2 regions of the Streptomyces desertarenae genome follow, and region 1 is predicted to be linked to the other one. Evidence: riboswitches for the same ligand, from Rfam matches in the RefSeq annotation. Region 1 holds a riboswitch; the other holds the start of a gene.
The links. Region 1 has a riboswitch for thiamine pyrophosphate ahead of ACFSJS_RS22860 (thiamine ABC transporter substrate-binding protein). Riboswitches for the same ligand answer to the same signal wherever they lie in the genome.
Positions count from the first base shown of each region.

Region 1 (7,500 bases):
GCGCAGGGCCCGTCCGGGGCGCCGGGCGGCACGGGGACCGGGCCCCAGGGGGTGTCGGCCGTCCCCCCGTGCACGGTGGCCGGGACGATGTTGGTGAAGCCCAGGAAGCGGGCGACGAACTCGGAGGCGGGACGCTGCCACACCTCGGCGGGGCTGCCGGTCTGGGCGATCCGGCCCGCCTCCATCACCACCACCCGGTCGGCGAGCGCGAAGGCCTCGCCCTGGTCGTGGGTGACGGCCAGCACGGTGGTGCCCAGACGGCGGAAGAGCAGCCGCAGTTCGACGACGAGGCGTTCGCGCAGGGACCGGTCGAGCTGACCGAGCGGCTCGTCCAGCATCAGCAGCCCCGGCCGGGGGGCGAGGGCGCGGGCGAGCGCGACCCGCTGCTGCTCCCCGCCGGAGAGGGTGCCCACGGGACGCCGCCGGGTGCCGGGGAGGCCGACCAGTTCCAGCAGTTCGTCGACCCTCGCCTCCGTCCGCCCGCGCGGCTCCCCGCGCATGCGGAGGCCGAAGGCGACGTTGCCGCCGACGTCGCGGGTGGGGAAGAGCTGGTGGTCCTGGAACATCAGCCCCACACCGCGCCGGTGCGGCGGCACCCCGCGCTGGTCGCGTCCGGCGAGCAGCACCCGCCCGGCGTCCGGATCCACCAGGCCCGCGACGACCCGCAGCAGGGTGGACTTGCCGCTGCCGGACGGGCCGAGCACGCAGACGATCTCGTGCTCGGCGACGTCGAGGCCGACCGCGTCCAGGGCGGTGCGGCCGCCGTACCGCACGGTGACGGCCTCAAGGCGCAGGGACGCCATGGCTACAGCTCTCCCGATCGGTCGGTGCGGACGCCCTCCAGCGCCAGCAGGGTGGCGGCGCACACCAGCATCAGGATGGTGCTGAGCGCCATGGCCTGCCCGTAGCTGGCCTCGCCGGCCCGGCCCAGCAGGCGGGCGACGGCCACCGGCAGGGTGGGGGCGTCGGCGCGGGCGATGAAGACGGTGGCGCCGAACTCCCCCAGGGAGACCGCGAAGGCGAAGCCGGCGGAGACCAGCAGCGCCCGGCGCGCCGGCGGGAGGTCGACCTCGCGCCACACGCGCGCCGGCGGAGCACCCAGGACGGCGGCGGCCTCCCGCAGCCGGTCGTCCACCGCCCGCAGCACCGGCAGCAGGGTCCGCACCACGAACGGGGTGCCGACCAGGGCCTGGGCCAGCGGGACCAGGATCCAGGAGGAGCGCAGGTCCAGCGGCGGCTCGTCCAGGGCGACGAGGAAGCCGAAGCCGACGGTGACGGCCGAGGTGCCCAGCGGCAGCATCAGCAGCGCGTCGAAGCCGCGCACCAGCCGCCCGGTCCGGCCGCCGGGTCCCCGCAGGGTGAGGGCGACGGCGGCGAGTCCCCCGACGGTCAGGGCGATGGCGGTGGCGGCGGCGGCGTAGGCCAGGGAGTTGCCGATCGCCTCCAGGGGCGCGACGGTGAAGGTGCCGCCGGTGGCGTCGGCCGAGGCGAGGTCGCGGTAGAAGTCCGGGCCGTAGCCGCCGGGCCCGCTGAGGGAGCGCTCGACGAGCACGGCGAGCGGGACCACGATCAGCACGGCGATCTGCGCCAGCACCGCGGCCAGCAGTGCCCTCTGCCGCGCCCCGCGCGGGCGGCGGGCAGTGCGGGAGGCGTCCACCAGCGCCGGGGCGCCGCGGCGGCGCCGGACGGCGCGGGCGTGGAGGGCCATCAGCGCGGCGACGGCGGCGAACTGCACCAGTGTCAGGACGGCGGCGGTGGGCAGGTCCAGCAGCTGGGCGGTCTGCCGGTAGATCTCCACCTCCAAGGTGGCGTAGCGGGGTCCGCCGAGGACCTGGACGACGCCGAAGGAGGTGAAGGTGAACAGGAAGACCATCGCCGCGGCGGCGACCACGGACGGGGCGAGCGCGGGGAGGGTCACGGTGCGCCAGGCGGCCCAGCGGCCCGCGCCGAGGACCCGGGCGGCCTCCTCCTGGCGGGGGTCGAGCTGGGCCCACAGGCTGCCGACGACGCGGACCACCACGGCGTAGTTGAAGAAGACGTGGGCGAGCAGGATCGCCGCGGGGCCCTCGTCCAGCCGCAGCCCCCACCACTGCTCCGTCAGCCCGCCGCGCCCCAGCAGGCCGAGGAAGGCGGAGCCGACGACGACGGTGGGCATCACGAACGGCACGGTGACCAGCGCCCGCAGCGCGCGCCGTCCGGGGAAGTCGTAGCGGGCCAGGACGTAGGCGCCGGGCAGGGCCAGGGCGACGGTGAGCACGGTGGAGGCCGCCGCCTGCCACACGGTGAACCACACCACGTGGAGGATGCCGGGGTCGCCGAGCACCTCCGCGATCCGCTCCGGGTGCCACCGCCCGCCGTCGTACAGGCCGCGGGCGGTGATGGCGGCGACGGGGTAGGCGAAGAACAGCGCGAGGAAGGCGGCCGGCAGGGCGATCAGGGCGAGCCGCACCGCCGTCGTCCTGCCCCGGCCGCCGGCGCCCGTGCCTGCCGCGGCCCCGGCGCCTCGGACCCCGTCCTGCTCCCCGGTGCCCGCCGTCACCTCAGGACGGTCGAGGTCCACGCCTTGATCCACGTCTCGCGGTCGGCGGCGATCCTCTCGGGGGCCACGGTGTGCGGCTCGTCGATCGTCGCGCCGTACCGGGTGAAGGTCTCGGGCAGCTCCGTGCCCTCGCGGGCGGGGTGGACGAACATCTGCAGCGGCAGGTGCTCCTGGAAGGACTCGCCGATCAGGAAGTCCAGCAGCGCCTTTCCGCCCTCGGGGTTGCCGGCGCCGTCCAGCAGCCCGGCGAACTCGGTCTGCCGGAAGCACGTCCCGGTGGCCACGCCGGTGGGGGCCTGCTCGGGGGCGGGGTCGGCGCCGAGGACCTCGGCGGGCGGGCTGGAGGCGTAGGAGACGACCAGCGGCCGGTCGCCGCTGCGGCCGCCGGCGGAGCCGGAGAAGCGGTCGTTGTAGGCCTGCTCCCAGCCGTCGACGACCTCGACGCCGTTGGCCTTCAGCTTCTTCCAGTACCCCTCCCAGCCGTCGCCGTACTCGGCGACGGTGGCCAGCAGGAAGCCCAGTCCGGGCGAGGAGGTGGCGGCGTTCTCGGTGACCAGCAGGTCCTTGTACTCGGGCCGGACGAGGTCGTCCAGGGTCTCCGGCGGCTCCAGGCCGCGCTCGTCGAAGTAGGCGCGGTCGTAGTTGACGCAGATGTCGCCGTAGTCGACGGGGGTGACGCGGTTCTCGCCGTCGAGCCGGTGCTCGGCGGGTATCCTCTCCAGCCCCTCGGCCTCGTAGGGCGTGAAGAGCCCGGCGTCCAGGGCGCGGGAGAGGAGGGTGTTGTCGACACCGAAGAAGACGTCGCCCTGCGGGTTGTCCTTGCTGAGGATCGCCTGGTTGAGGGCGGACCCGGCGTCGCCGCCGCGCAGCACCTCCACCGTGTAGCCGGTCTTCTCGGTGAACTCCTCCAGCACCTCCTCGGAGGGTTCGAAGGAGGTGTGGGAGACGACGGTGACCGTCTTGTCGTCCTTCCCTCCCCCGCCTCCGGACGGCTCCGAGCCGCCGCAGGCGGTGAGGGAGGAGAGGGTGAGCGTGCCGAGGACGGCGGCGCCCAGGGCGCGCCGGAACTTCGTTGCCACTGTGTGCTGACTCCCTACGCCGGTACTAACCGGATCAGGTCCGAGGGTCTGCGGTCCGCGGTCCGGCTCCCGGCCGGCTCCGGCGGCACCGCACTCTCAGCGCTGTACGCGCTCCCCTGTCGGTTCGCTTGCTTCGTTTTTCGCTACTGTGTGCGACCTGTGCGGCCACCGCCACGGTACCAGCGGCCCGTGCGCGCCCCGGCCCCGCCTCCCGCGCCCCGGCAGCCCCGGGGCGCGGTCTCAGCGTTCGGTGGCGGCGAGCTGGCCGCAGGCGCCGTCGATCTCCTGACCGCGGGTGTCGCGGACGGTGACGGGCACGCCGTGGGCCTCCAGCGCCTGGACGAAGGCCCGCTCGTCCTCGGGACGGGAGGCCGTCCACTTCGAACCGGGCGTGGGGTTGAGGGGGATGAGGTTGACGTGCGCCCTCTTCCCCGCCAGCAGCCGCCCGAGGAGGTCGCCTCGCCAGGCCTGGTCGTTGATGTCGCGGATCATGGCGTACTCGATGGAGACCCGGCGGCCGGACCTCTCGGCGTACTCCCAGGCGGCGTCGAGGACCTCGCGGACCTTCCAGCGGGTGTTGACCGGCACCAGGGTGTCGCGCAGTTCGTCGTCGGGAGCGTGCAGCGAGACCGCCAGGCGGCACTTGAGGCCCTCGTCGGCGAGGCGGTGGATGGCGGGGACCAGGCCCACGGTGGAGACGGTGATGCCGCGCTGGGACAGGCCCAGGCCGTCGGGCTCGGGGTCGGTGAGGCGGCGGATGGCGCCGACGACCCGCTTGTAGTTGGCCAGCGGCTCGCCCATGCCCATGAAGACGATGTTGGAGAGCCTGGCCGGGCCTCCGGGCACCTCGCCGTCGCGCAGGGCGCGCATGCCCTCGACGATCTGGTGGACGATCTCGGCGGTGGACAGGTTGCGGTCCAGGCCGGCCTGTCCGGTGGCGCAGAAGGGGCAGTTCATGCCGCATCCGGCCTGGGAGCTGACGCACATGGTGACCCGGTCGGGGTACCGCATCAGCACGGACTCCACCAGCGTCCCGTCGTGCAGCCGCCACAGGGTCTTGCGGGTGGTGTCGTCGTCGCAGGTGACGTGCCGCACCACGGTCATCAGCTCGGGCAGCAGCCCGTCGGCCAGCTTCCCGCGTGCGGCGGCGGGGATGTCGGTCCAGTCGGCGGGGTCGGCGGCGTACCGGGCGAAGTAGTGCCGCGACAGCTGCTGGGCGCGGAACGGCTTCTCGCCGATCGCTGCGACCGCCTCCCGGCGCTCGGCGGGCGTGAGGTCGGCGAGGTGCCGCGGCGGCTTGACGGCGCCGCGGGGCGCGACGAAGGTGAGTTCTCCGGGTGCAGGCATAACCCCTCCAGTGTCGCAGATCGACTCCGATCCCCGGGCCGGAGCAGGGAGGCCGTGGTCACCCTCGGCCGTCGTCTGTCATCGTCGGCCACCCTCGCACGGCCCACAGACGGCCCAGGATCTCAGCGGGGGCCACCGTGATCACCGCTTCGACGAGTCTGCTCACCGATCTGTGTGGCCTGTTCGGCTCTCACCTCTCCAGCGGTTTCCCATTCCCGTGCGGTCGCTGCGGTCCGTGGCGGTTGGTGGTGTCCTATTGCCGAACTGCGCCCGTCTGAGGGGTACTTGGGTGGGACGATGAGTGGTCCGGCCCGTGCACGGAAGGAGGGGTGCCGGATGGGGCAGGCAGGGCGCTGGTCGGCGGTCGGGGTGGCGTCGCTGGCGGTGTTCGGGCTGTGCGTGTGGTTGGCGGATGCGGTGTTGCCGTGGGAGCGGCCGGAGCGCATCGCCACGGGTGCGGGGGCGGGTGCGGTGCTGGCGGCGGTGCTGGTGGCCTGGGCGGTCTGGCGGCTCGGCTCCCCGGCTCCTCCCGCGCCGCCCCCGGCCTCCGGTGGTCCGGCGGCCTCGGGCGGGCGGTCGGTGGCGGTCGGCGGGGACAACTCCGGGACGGTCGTGACCGGGGACGGGAACACGGTGCAGCGGTGACCGGCCCCCAGACTCCCCCCGCCCCCGGCGAGCGGTCGGTGGCGGTCGGCGGGAACACCACCGGGCCGGTGGTCACCGGGGACCGCAACCGGGTCGAGCAGCGCACCGTGGTGCTGCCGGAAGGGGGCTTGCGGGCGGCGGTGGAAGACGGCTCCGTGGCCCGGGTAAACAACCTGCCCGCCCCGGACAGCGCGGTGTTCAGGGGCCGCGAGGAGGTGCTGGCGGAGCTGGAGCGGCTGCCGTCGGCCGGAGCCGGGATCGTGGCGCAGAGCGTGCTAGGCATGGGCGGGGTCGGCAAGAGCACGCTGGTGCTGCACCACGCCCACCGCCACCGGAACAACGGCGGCGGCCCGGTGTGGTGGCTCGACGCCGAGCAGGAGGAGCAGGTCACCGCGGGGCTGGCCGGACTGGCCGCCGCGCTGGACCCGGTACATGCGGCGCTGCCGCTGGCCGAGGCCGCCCAGTGGGCGGTCACCTGGCTGCAGGGCCGCACCGGATGGCTGCTGGTCTTCGACAACGTCGAGGACCCCGCCCCCCTGCGCCCCCTGCTGGGGAGACTCACCACCGGGCAGGTGCTGATCACCACCCGGCGCGACCTGCCCTGGCAGGACCTGGGCACCACCGTGTACCTGAACACTCTCACCCCGCCAGCGGCGCTGGCCGTGCTGCAGGACCTCACCGGCCGCCACAGCGAGGATGATGCCGCGGTGCTGGCCGAGCTGGCCGGTGAGTTGGGGCACCTGCCGCTGGCACTGCAGCAGGCCGGCGCCTACCTGGCCCAGACCCGCGCTCACCCGGCCGCCTACCTGGAGCGGCTGCGCACCGACCCGGCCACCACCCTCGCTGTCGCCGCCCCGGGTGATCCCCACCAGCGCACCATCGCCCGCCTGTGGACCCTCACCCTCGACGCCCTGCAGGAGGCCGATGCGGGCGCGGTGGAGCTGCTGCGGATCCTGGCCTACTGCGCCCCCGATCCCCTGCCCCGCGACGTACTGGCCCCGGCCCTGCCCGATGCGCACGCGGTGGACCAGGCGCTGGGGCTGCTGGCCGCCTACAGCATGGTCACCCTCACAAGGACCACCGTCACCGTCCACCGCCTGGTCCAGACCGTGCTGCGCACCACCACCCCACCCCCCGCCCCTCCGCCGCGGCCCTCATGGCTGCGGCGGCTCCTCCGGTGCCCCCGCGCCGATACCGCACCGCACCCCAGCGCAGCCGCTCTGTCCCTGCTCTACCTGGCCCTGCCACCCGGTAGCCCCGAGGAGGTCAGCGGCTGGCCGCGCTGGCAGCCCCTCCTGCCCCACCTCCAGGCCGTGGCCGCCCACCACGACGACACCCGCCCCCACCCGCAGGCAGCCCTCCTCCTGGGAGAGACCGGCTTCCATCTCCGAGCCCGGGGGCAGGCCGCATCGGCCCTGCCGCTGGAGGAGCGGGCCCTGGCCATCACCGAGACCACCCTGGGCCCCGGCCACCCCGTAACCGCCCTCCGCCTGGGCAACCTCGCCGCCACGCTGGGGGAGCTGGGGCGCCACACCGACGCCCTCCCCCTGGCAGAACGAGCCCTGACCACCGCCGAGACCACCCTGGGACCCGACCACCCCACCACCGCCCGCTGCCTGAGCAACCTCGCCCACACACTGGGAGAGCTGGGGCGCCACACCGACGCCCTCCCCCTGGCAGAACGAGCCCTGACCACCGCCGAGACCACCCTGGGACCCGACCACCCCGCAACCGCCCTCCGCCTGGGCAACCTCGCCGTCATGCTGACACAGCTGGGGCGCCACACCGACGCCCTGCCGCTGGAGGAGCGGGCCCTGGCCATCACCGAGACCACCCTGGGCCCCGACCACCCCGCAACCGCCACCCGCCTGGGCAACCTCGCCGTCACGC
Region 1 covers NZ_JBHUFU010000015.1:106,847-114,346, reverse strand. Annotated here, with positions in the region: gene ACFSJS_RS22870 (ABC transporter ATP-binding protein) at 1-803, opposite strand, end outside; gene ACFSJS_RS22865 (ABC transporter permease) at 806-2,560, opposite strand; gene ACFSJS_RS22860 (thiamine ABC transporter substrate-binding protein) at 2,536-3,618, opposite strand; TPP riboswitch at 3,613-3,746, opposite strand; gene rlmN (dual-specificity RNA methyltransferase RlmN) at 3,859-4,965, opposite strand; gene ACFSJS_RS22850 (hypothetical protein) at 5,302-5,610, shown strand; gene ACFSJS_RS22845 (tetratricopeptide repeat protein) at 5,607-7,500, shown strand, end outside.

Region 2 (7,500 bases), on a different contig from region 1:
ACCGGTCGGCGGCGTAGTTGCACGCGGCGACGATGTTGGCCACCGGGTCGTACAGGTCGTACTCGGTGCCCTCGACGTGGTAGGCGTCGAAGGTGGGCTGGATCACCTGGAGCAGGCCCTTGGAGGGGACGCCGTTGCGGGCGTTGATGTCCCAGGTGTTGATGGCCCGCGGGTTGCCGCTGGACTCGCGCATGATGTTGCGGTGGATGCCCTCGTAGGTGCCGGGGATGCCCTCGCGCTCCATGATGGCCAGGGCCTCGCGTATCCAGCCGTCGAGGTTGTCCGGGTACTCGGTGGCGGCGGCCGCGTCCCGCTCGTGCGAACGGCTGGCGGCCTGGCCGGTGCCGGCCTCCGCCGCGCGCTCGGCCTGGACCTGGGCCCGGGTCTCGGCCTGGGCCTCGGCTTCCTTCTCCGCCTCGGCCTCCTTCTCCGCCTCGGCCTTCTGCGCGGCCTCGACGGCGTCGGTCTGGGCCTGCTGGTAGGCGGTGGAGGCGCGGGCGCGCAGCCCGCCCTGCTCGGCCGAGAGCTCGTCGGCCTGGGCGGCCGTCTCCGCCGGGAGGGCGGCGGAGGCGGCGGCGGGCCTGGCCTCGGCCCGGGTGTCGCCCTGCTCGCCGCCGGGGGCGAAGCCGAGGGCCAGGGTGGCGGCGCCGGTGACGGCGGCCAGGCCGAGGGCGGAGGTGCGCTGGGTGGTGTTCAGGCGGGTGCCGGTCAGGCGGAACTGGTCGAGGATGCGGGTCACGGTCATGGGGGAGGAGAACCTCTTCCGATCGCTTGCGTCGCAGAGCCGGATCAGCCGGGCCGGCCAGGGGGGCCGAGCGGATTGCGCCGGGTTCTGCTCCTCGGCGCTGGGCGACTCCTGCATTGTTAGCGGCCGGAACTTTCGGGGACAAAGGTGTGACGTACTACCCGAAGTCGTAGGTTCTCCGCTCAACGGGCACACGAACGGCGATCGTGGCCGCTCAGGCGGCCGCGATGCCCACTATGCCCCTTCGTAAGTGATCTGGGTCCTATGGGGCGTCTCACAACGCATGCCCGTTCAAGCAACGCTCGGTGAGCGGGTCAGCGCACCCAGACGGTGATCGTCGAGCCGCGCGGTGCCCGCTCGCCGCCGCGGACGGACTGGTCGAAGACCGTCCCGGTGAAGAAGACCCTGCGGACCCGCACCTCGAAGCCCGCCTCCTCCAGGGCTGCGCGGGCCTCCTCCTCGCCCATGCCCTCCACGTCGGGGACGGCGACCATGTCCGGCCCCTTGGAGACGGTGAGGGTCACGGTGTCGCCCTCGGCCGCGACCGAGCCCTCGCCCGGGGACTGCCGGGCCACCGTGCCCGCCTCCTCCCCGGAGAAGACCCGCTCCGGGGCCGTCTCGGCCGTCAGCCCGGCCTCGGTCAGCCGCTGCCGTGCGGCGCCCTCGGGCATCCCGGTGACGTCGGGCACCTCGATCCGCGCCCCCTTGGAGACGGTGAGCGCCACGGCCGTGCCCGGCCGGCGCGCGCTGCCCGCCCCCGGGTCGGTGCGGACCACCGAACCCCGCTCCACGTCCCGGGAGAACTCCCTGGTCACCATGCCGGGCTCCAGCCCGGCCTCCTTGATCAGACGGCGCGCGTCGGCGAGCGCCTCCCCGGCCACGTCGGGGACCTCGACCCGCTCCGGGCCCTCGGAGACGGTGAGGGTCACCGTGCCGTTGGTGCGGATGCGCTCGCCGCGGCCCGGATCGCTGGAGGCCACCCGGCCCCGCTCCACGGTGTCGCTGTGCTCGCGGGCGATCCGCCACTCCAGCCCGGCCTCCTCGACGACCCGCTTGGCCTCGGCCTCGGTCAGGTCGATCACCCCGGGGGTGCGGGTGAACTGCCCGGAGTTGACGTACCACACGCCCAGCACGCCCCCCAGCACCAGCAGGACGGCGGCGACCAGCGCCGGCACCGAGCGGCGCGACCGGGGCCCGGCACCGCGGAACGGGCCCGTCCGGCGCCTGCCGGTACCCGCCCCGGCGGGTGCCGGCGGCTCCCCGGGGGGTACCGCGGGCGCGGGCAGCACGCTGGTGTGCTCCGGGGCGGCCCCGCCCGCGGCGCCCCCGGTCCCGGGGGCGCGGCGGGGCAGGACGGTGGTGGGGTCCTCGGCCCCGGCGGACGCGCCCGCACCGGTGGCGGCGGGGGGAAGGGCGTCCAGCTGCCCGTCGGTCAGCGACTGCCGCACCGCGCGGACCTCGGCGAGCAGCTCCACCGCGTCGGCAGGCCGGAGCCCGGGGTCGCGGGCCGCCGAGCGGGCGACCAGGGCGTCCAGCGCGGCCGCCAGGCCGGGGACGGCGGCGGACGGCGCCGGGACGTCCTCCTGGAGGTGCTGGTAGAGCACCTGGGCCGGGGTGCCGCCGGCGTGCGGCTTGGCGCCCGTCAGCATCTCGTAGAGCACCACGCCGCAGGCGTAGACGTCGGCGCGGGCGTCGGCGGTGCCGTGCTCGATCTGCTCGGGGGCGAGGTAGGAGACGGTGCCCATCACCGAACCGGTGGAGGCGGAGGTCTGCTGGCCGACGGCCCGCACCAGCCCGAAGTCGGCGACCTTCACCCGTCCGTCGTCCCCTATCAGGACGTTCTCCGGCTTCACGTCGCGGTGGACCAGCCCGGCCAGGTGGGCGGCGCCCAGCGCGGCCAGCACCGGCTCCAGCACGTCCAGGGCGGCGCGCGGCTGGAGCGCCCCGCGCTCGCGCAGCACGTCGCGCAGGGTGCAGCCCTCGACGTACTCCATCGCCAGGTAGACGTAGCCGCCGTCCGAGCCCTGGTCGAAGACGCCCACCACGTTGGGGTGGGCCAGGCGCGCGGCGGACTTGGCCTCCCGGATGAACCGGTCGACGAAGGAGCCGTCGCCGACGAGGGAGGGGTGCATCACCTTCAGGGCCAGCACCCGGTCCAGCCGGGTGTCCAGCGCCCGGTAGACCGTGGCCATGCCGCCGACGGCGATCCGCGACTCCACGCGGTACCGGCCGTCCAGCACGTGCCCGATCAACGGGTCCCGAAGGGTGGTGTCCACGGCGCAGAGTCTACGAGCCGCCGCCCGCGCTCCCCCCAGCGCCGCCCGCAGGCGCACCGGACCGCAGCGGAACGGTGACGGAACCGCTGCCCGGCCGCGACCCGGCCCGGTGCGGCACGGCGGAGCGGGCCGCACCGGGTGCGCGGCCCGGTCGCGCACCGCGCGGGGGCGCACCGGTCCGGCGCTAGCCGAACGCCGGGCGCTCCGGATCGAGGTCCGCCACGCCCTCCGTCGGGGAGGACGCCAGCGCGAAGTGCCGGCGCGGGATGCGTCCGGCCCGGTGCGCCAGCCGCCCGGCCTCCACCGCGTGCCGCATCGCCTCGGCCATCAGCACCGGCTCCTGGGCCCGGGTGACCGCGGAGGCCAGCATCACCGCCGCGCAGCCCAGCTCCATGGCGAGCGCCGCGTCCGAGGCGGTGCCGGCGCCCGCGTCCAGGATGACCGGGACGGACGCCCGCTCGGTGATCAGCTGGAAGTTGTGCGGGTTGCGGATGCCCAGGCCCGAACCGATGGGCGAGCCCAGCGGCATGATCGCCGCACAGCCCACGTCCTCCAGCCGCCGGGCCAGGACGGGGTCGTCGTTGGTGTACGGCAGCACGGTGAAGCCGTCGTCCACCAGCGTCTCGGCGGCCTCCAGCAGCTCCACCGGGTCGGGCAGCAGGGTGCGCTCGTCGGCGACGACCTCCAGCTTGACCCAGTCCGTGCCCAGCGCCTCGCGGGCCAGCCGGGCGGTGAGGACGGCCTCCCCGGCGGTGAAGCAGCCGGCGGTGTTGGGCAGCACCCTGATGCCGTGCCGCTTGAGCACCGACAGCACCGAACCGGAGACGGTGGGGTCCACGCGCCGCATCGCGACGGTGGTCAGCTCGGTGCCCGAGGCGACCAGGGCGCGCTCCAGGACGTCCAGGCTGGGGGCGCCGCCCGTGCCCATGATGAGCCGGGAGGAGAAGACGGTGTCGGCGATGGTGAGCGGGTCGTCGGCCATGGCGGGTTCAGCCTCCCTGGACTGCGGTCAGGACCTCGACGCGGTCGCCGTCGCCGAGTTCGGTGGCGGGCCACTGCCCGCGCGGCACCACGGCCTCGTTGACGGCCGCGGCGACGCCCGTGGGGGCGGTGGTGAGGGCCGCCACGAGCCGGTCCAGGGTCAGCCCGGCGGCGACCTCGCGGGGCTCCCCGTTGACGTGGACGGTGACGGCGGCGGCGGTGGCGGTTTCACGGTCGCTCATGTGCGGACCTCCTGGAGCGTGCGGGAGAAGCGCAGGGGCGTGAACGGGCGGGCCTCGCCGGGGAGTTCCCCGCCGGTCAGCGCCTCGGCGAGGGCGTCGCCGGTGACCGGGGCGAGCAGCACCCCGTTGCGGTGGTGGCCGGTGGCCAGGTGCAGGCCGGGCAGGGCGGTCGGGCCCAGCAGCGGCGCGTTGTCGGGGGAACCGGGGCGCAGGCCCGCGCGGGTCTCCACCAGCGGCAGCTCGGTGATGCCGGGCACCAGCTCGTGGGCGTCGCGCAGCAGCTCGTAGACGCCGCCCGCCGTCACCGTGGTGTCCCACCCCTGCTCCTCGCTGGTGGCGCCCAGCACCAGCTCCCCGTCCAGGCGCGGCACCAGGTAGACGTGGCCGCCGCGGACCACGGCCCGCACCGTGCGGGAGAGGAACGGGGCGTACACCGGCGGGACGCGCAGCCGCAGGATCTGGCCCTTGACCGGGCGCACCGGCGGCAGCACCTCCTCGGGCACCCCCGCCAGCCGGCCGCTCTCGCTGCCCGCCGCCAGCACCACCCGGTCGGCCGCCAGCCCGGTGCCGTCCGCCAGGACCACCCCCGACGCCCGGTCGCCGGTGAGCGCCAGCCGCTCGGCCCGCTGCCGCACGAAGGAGACGCCCGCGCGTTCGCAGGCGGTCAGCAGCGCGGCCGCCAGCCGCCTGGGATCGGTCTGGTGGTCGCCGTCCACGCGCAGCCCGCCGCGCACGCCGGGCGCCAGCATCGGCTCCAGGCGGCGGCACTCCCGGCCCGTCAGCCACGTCGACTCCAGTCCGCAGCGCCGGTGCAGCGCGTGCAGCTCGCGCAGGTGGGCGCGGTCGTCGGCGTCCAGGGCGACGGCCAGGGTGCCGCAGGCGCGGTAGCCGACCTCCTGCCCGGACGCCTCCCGGAGCTCGGCCGCGAAGTCCGGGTAGCGGCGCGCGGAGGCGAGGTTGAGGGCGAGCAGGGCCTCCTCGCCGTAGTGCAGTTCCGTGACGGCCGCCAGCATCCCGGCCGCGACCCGGGCCGCCCCGCCGCCCGGATCCGGGTCGACGACCGTGACCCCCGCCCCGCGCTGCGCCGTCCGCCAGGCCGTGGCCAGCCCGATGACACCACCGCCGATGATCACCACACGCATGTGCGCCGTGCCCCTCCCTTCGCCGGCATGACCCGGATCAGGTTCGTACGGTCGGAGGCCGCTCCAGCCTCCCTCTCAGCCCGGTGCGCCGGGCTCCCGCGAGTTCTTCCGCTTCTTCCGCATCCCGTGTCCGGTGTGCTCGGCGGCCCTTCCGTCCCGTGGCGCCGCCGTCCGGACTGCCGTCAGCCTAGCCCCGCCTTCCGCGGGGCTGAAGGGGAGCCCCGGCGGAGCGCCGGGGCGCCGGGGCCGCCGACCTCCTACAGTGATCGCGTGAGTGTGCGAACCGAGCGGCAGAGCAGGCAGCGGATCCTCGTCGTCGGCGCCGGCATGGCCGGGGTGCAGACCGCGGTCCGGCTGCGCGAACAGGGCTGGGCGGGGGAGATCGTCCTGGCCGGGGCCGAGCCCCACCGGCCGTACGACCGTCCGCCGCTGTCCAAGGCCGTGCTGCTGGGGACGGCCGCGGGCACCGCCTTCGAGGTCGACTTCGACGCGCTCGGCGTGGACCTGCGCCTGGGGACGGCCGCCACGGCCCTGCGCACCGCCGACCGGGAGGTGGACACCGAGGACGGCCCGCTGCCCTACGACCGGCTGGTCCTGGCCACCGGGGCCGAACCGGTGCCGCTGCCCGGCGCCCGGGGGGTGCCCGGGGTGTACCTGCTGCGCACCCTCGACGACGCCGGCCTGCTGCGGCCGGTGCTCGCCGGACGGCAGGACGTGGTGGTCGTCGGCGCCGGCTGGATCGGCGCGGAGTTCGCCACCGCCGCCCGCGAGGCGGGTTGCCGGGTCACCGTGGTCGAGGCCGCCGACCGGCCGCTGGCCGGGGTGCTGCCGCCCGAGGTCGCCGCCCCCATGCGCCGCTGGTACGGGGAGGCGGGCGTGGAACTGCTCACCGGGCGCGCGGTCACCGCCGTGCGCCCCGCCGACCGGGGGCGTCCCGGGGAGCGCGTCGAGGTGGAGCTCTCCGACGGCTCGGTGCTGCGGGCCGGGGCCGTCGTCGCCGGGATCGGCGCCCGGCCGGCCACGCGCTGGCTGGCGGGCTCGGGCGTGGCGCTGGGCGGGGACGGCGCGGTCCTCGCCGACGACCGCCTGCGCGCCTCCGTCCCCGACGTGTGCGCCGTCGGCGACTGCGCCTCCTTCCCCTCGGCCCGCTACGGCCGCCGACTGCTGGTGCACCACTGGGACAACGCCCTCCAGGGGCCGCGCACGGTCGCCTCGGTGCTGGTCGCGGGCGAGGCCGAGACCCCGCCGTACGACCCGGTGCCGTACTTCTGGTCCGAGCAGTTCGGCCGCTTCGTGCAGTACGCGGGCCACCACGGCGCCGGCGACGAACTGCTGTGGCGCGGCGACCCGGCGGACGCCGCGTGGTCGGTGTGCTGGCTGCGCGACGGGGTGCTGAACGCCGTACTGGCCGTGGGGCGGCCGCGCGACCTGGCCCAGGGGCGGAAGCTGGTCGAACGCTCCGCGGTGCTGGACCCGGCGCGCGCCGCCGACCCGTCCGTCCCCCTGAAGAGCGCCGTGCGCTAGTGGCTGTCGGTACGAGGTGGCAGGCTTGTTCCGTGACCGAGATTGACGTGAAGATCGATGCTCTCGTCCCGGCCTGGCTCACCGTCCCCGACGTCGCCGAGCGGCTCGGCGTCGAGGTGACGCGCGTGCGGCAGTTCATCAGGGAGGGGCAGCTCATCGCGGTGCGCCGGGGTGAGAACAAGGTGCTCCAGGTGCCCGCGGACTTCATCGGCGACGGCCGGATCGTGAAGGGGCTGTCCGGGACGATCACCCTCCTCAGGGACGACGGCTTCAGCGACGAGGAGATGCTGGAGTGGCTGTTCACGCCCGATGACTCCCTGCCCGGCACCCCGGCGCAGGCGCTGCGCGAGAATCGCGGGACCGAGGTGAAGCGGCGGGCCCAGGCACTGGCCGTCTGAGCCGGACGGCGGCGGCCCCGCCGCACGGCGGTACCGCGCCGGAACGCGCGGAGCCGCAGCACCACCGCACGACAGCACCACCGCACGACGGAACCACCGGCGTGCGGGTCCCCGCCCCGGACCGGGGCGGGGACCCGCACGCCCGACCCCGGGGGGACGAGACCCGCATGACAGCCACCGCACGAGAGCGGC
Region 2 covers NZ_JBHUFU010000012.1:167,794-175,293, reverse strand. Annotated here, with positions in the region: gene ACFSJS_RS20550 (transglycosylase SLT domain-containing protein) at 1-745, opposite strand, end outside; gene pknB (Stk1 family PASTA domain-containing Ser/Thr kinase) at 1,060-3,021, opposite strand; gene ACFSJS_RS20540 (thiazole synthase) at 3,206-4,003, opposite strand; gene thiS (sulfur carrier protein ThiS) at 4,011-4,244, opposite strand; gene thiO (glycine oxidase ThiO) at 4,241-5,386, opposite strand; TPP riboswitch at 5,384-5,496, opposite strand; gene ACFSJS_RS20525 (NAD(P)/FAD-dependent oxidoreductase) at 5,657-6,910, shown strand; gene ACFSJS_RS20520 (Rv2175c family DNA-binding protein) at 6,943-7,308, shown strand; gene thiE (thiamine phosphate synthase) at 7,476-7,500, shown strand, end outside.
Region 2: linked by a shared signal. The riboswitch ahead of thiO (glycine oxidase ThiO) and the one ahead of ACFSJS_RS22860 (thiamine ABC transporter substrate-binding protein) in region 1 are both predicted to bind thiamine pyrophosphate.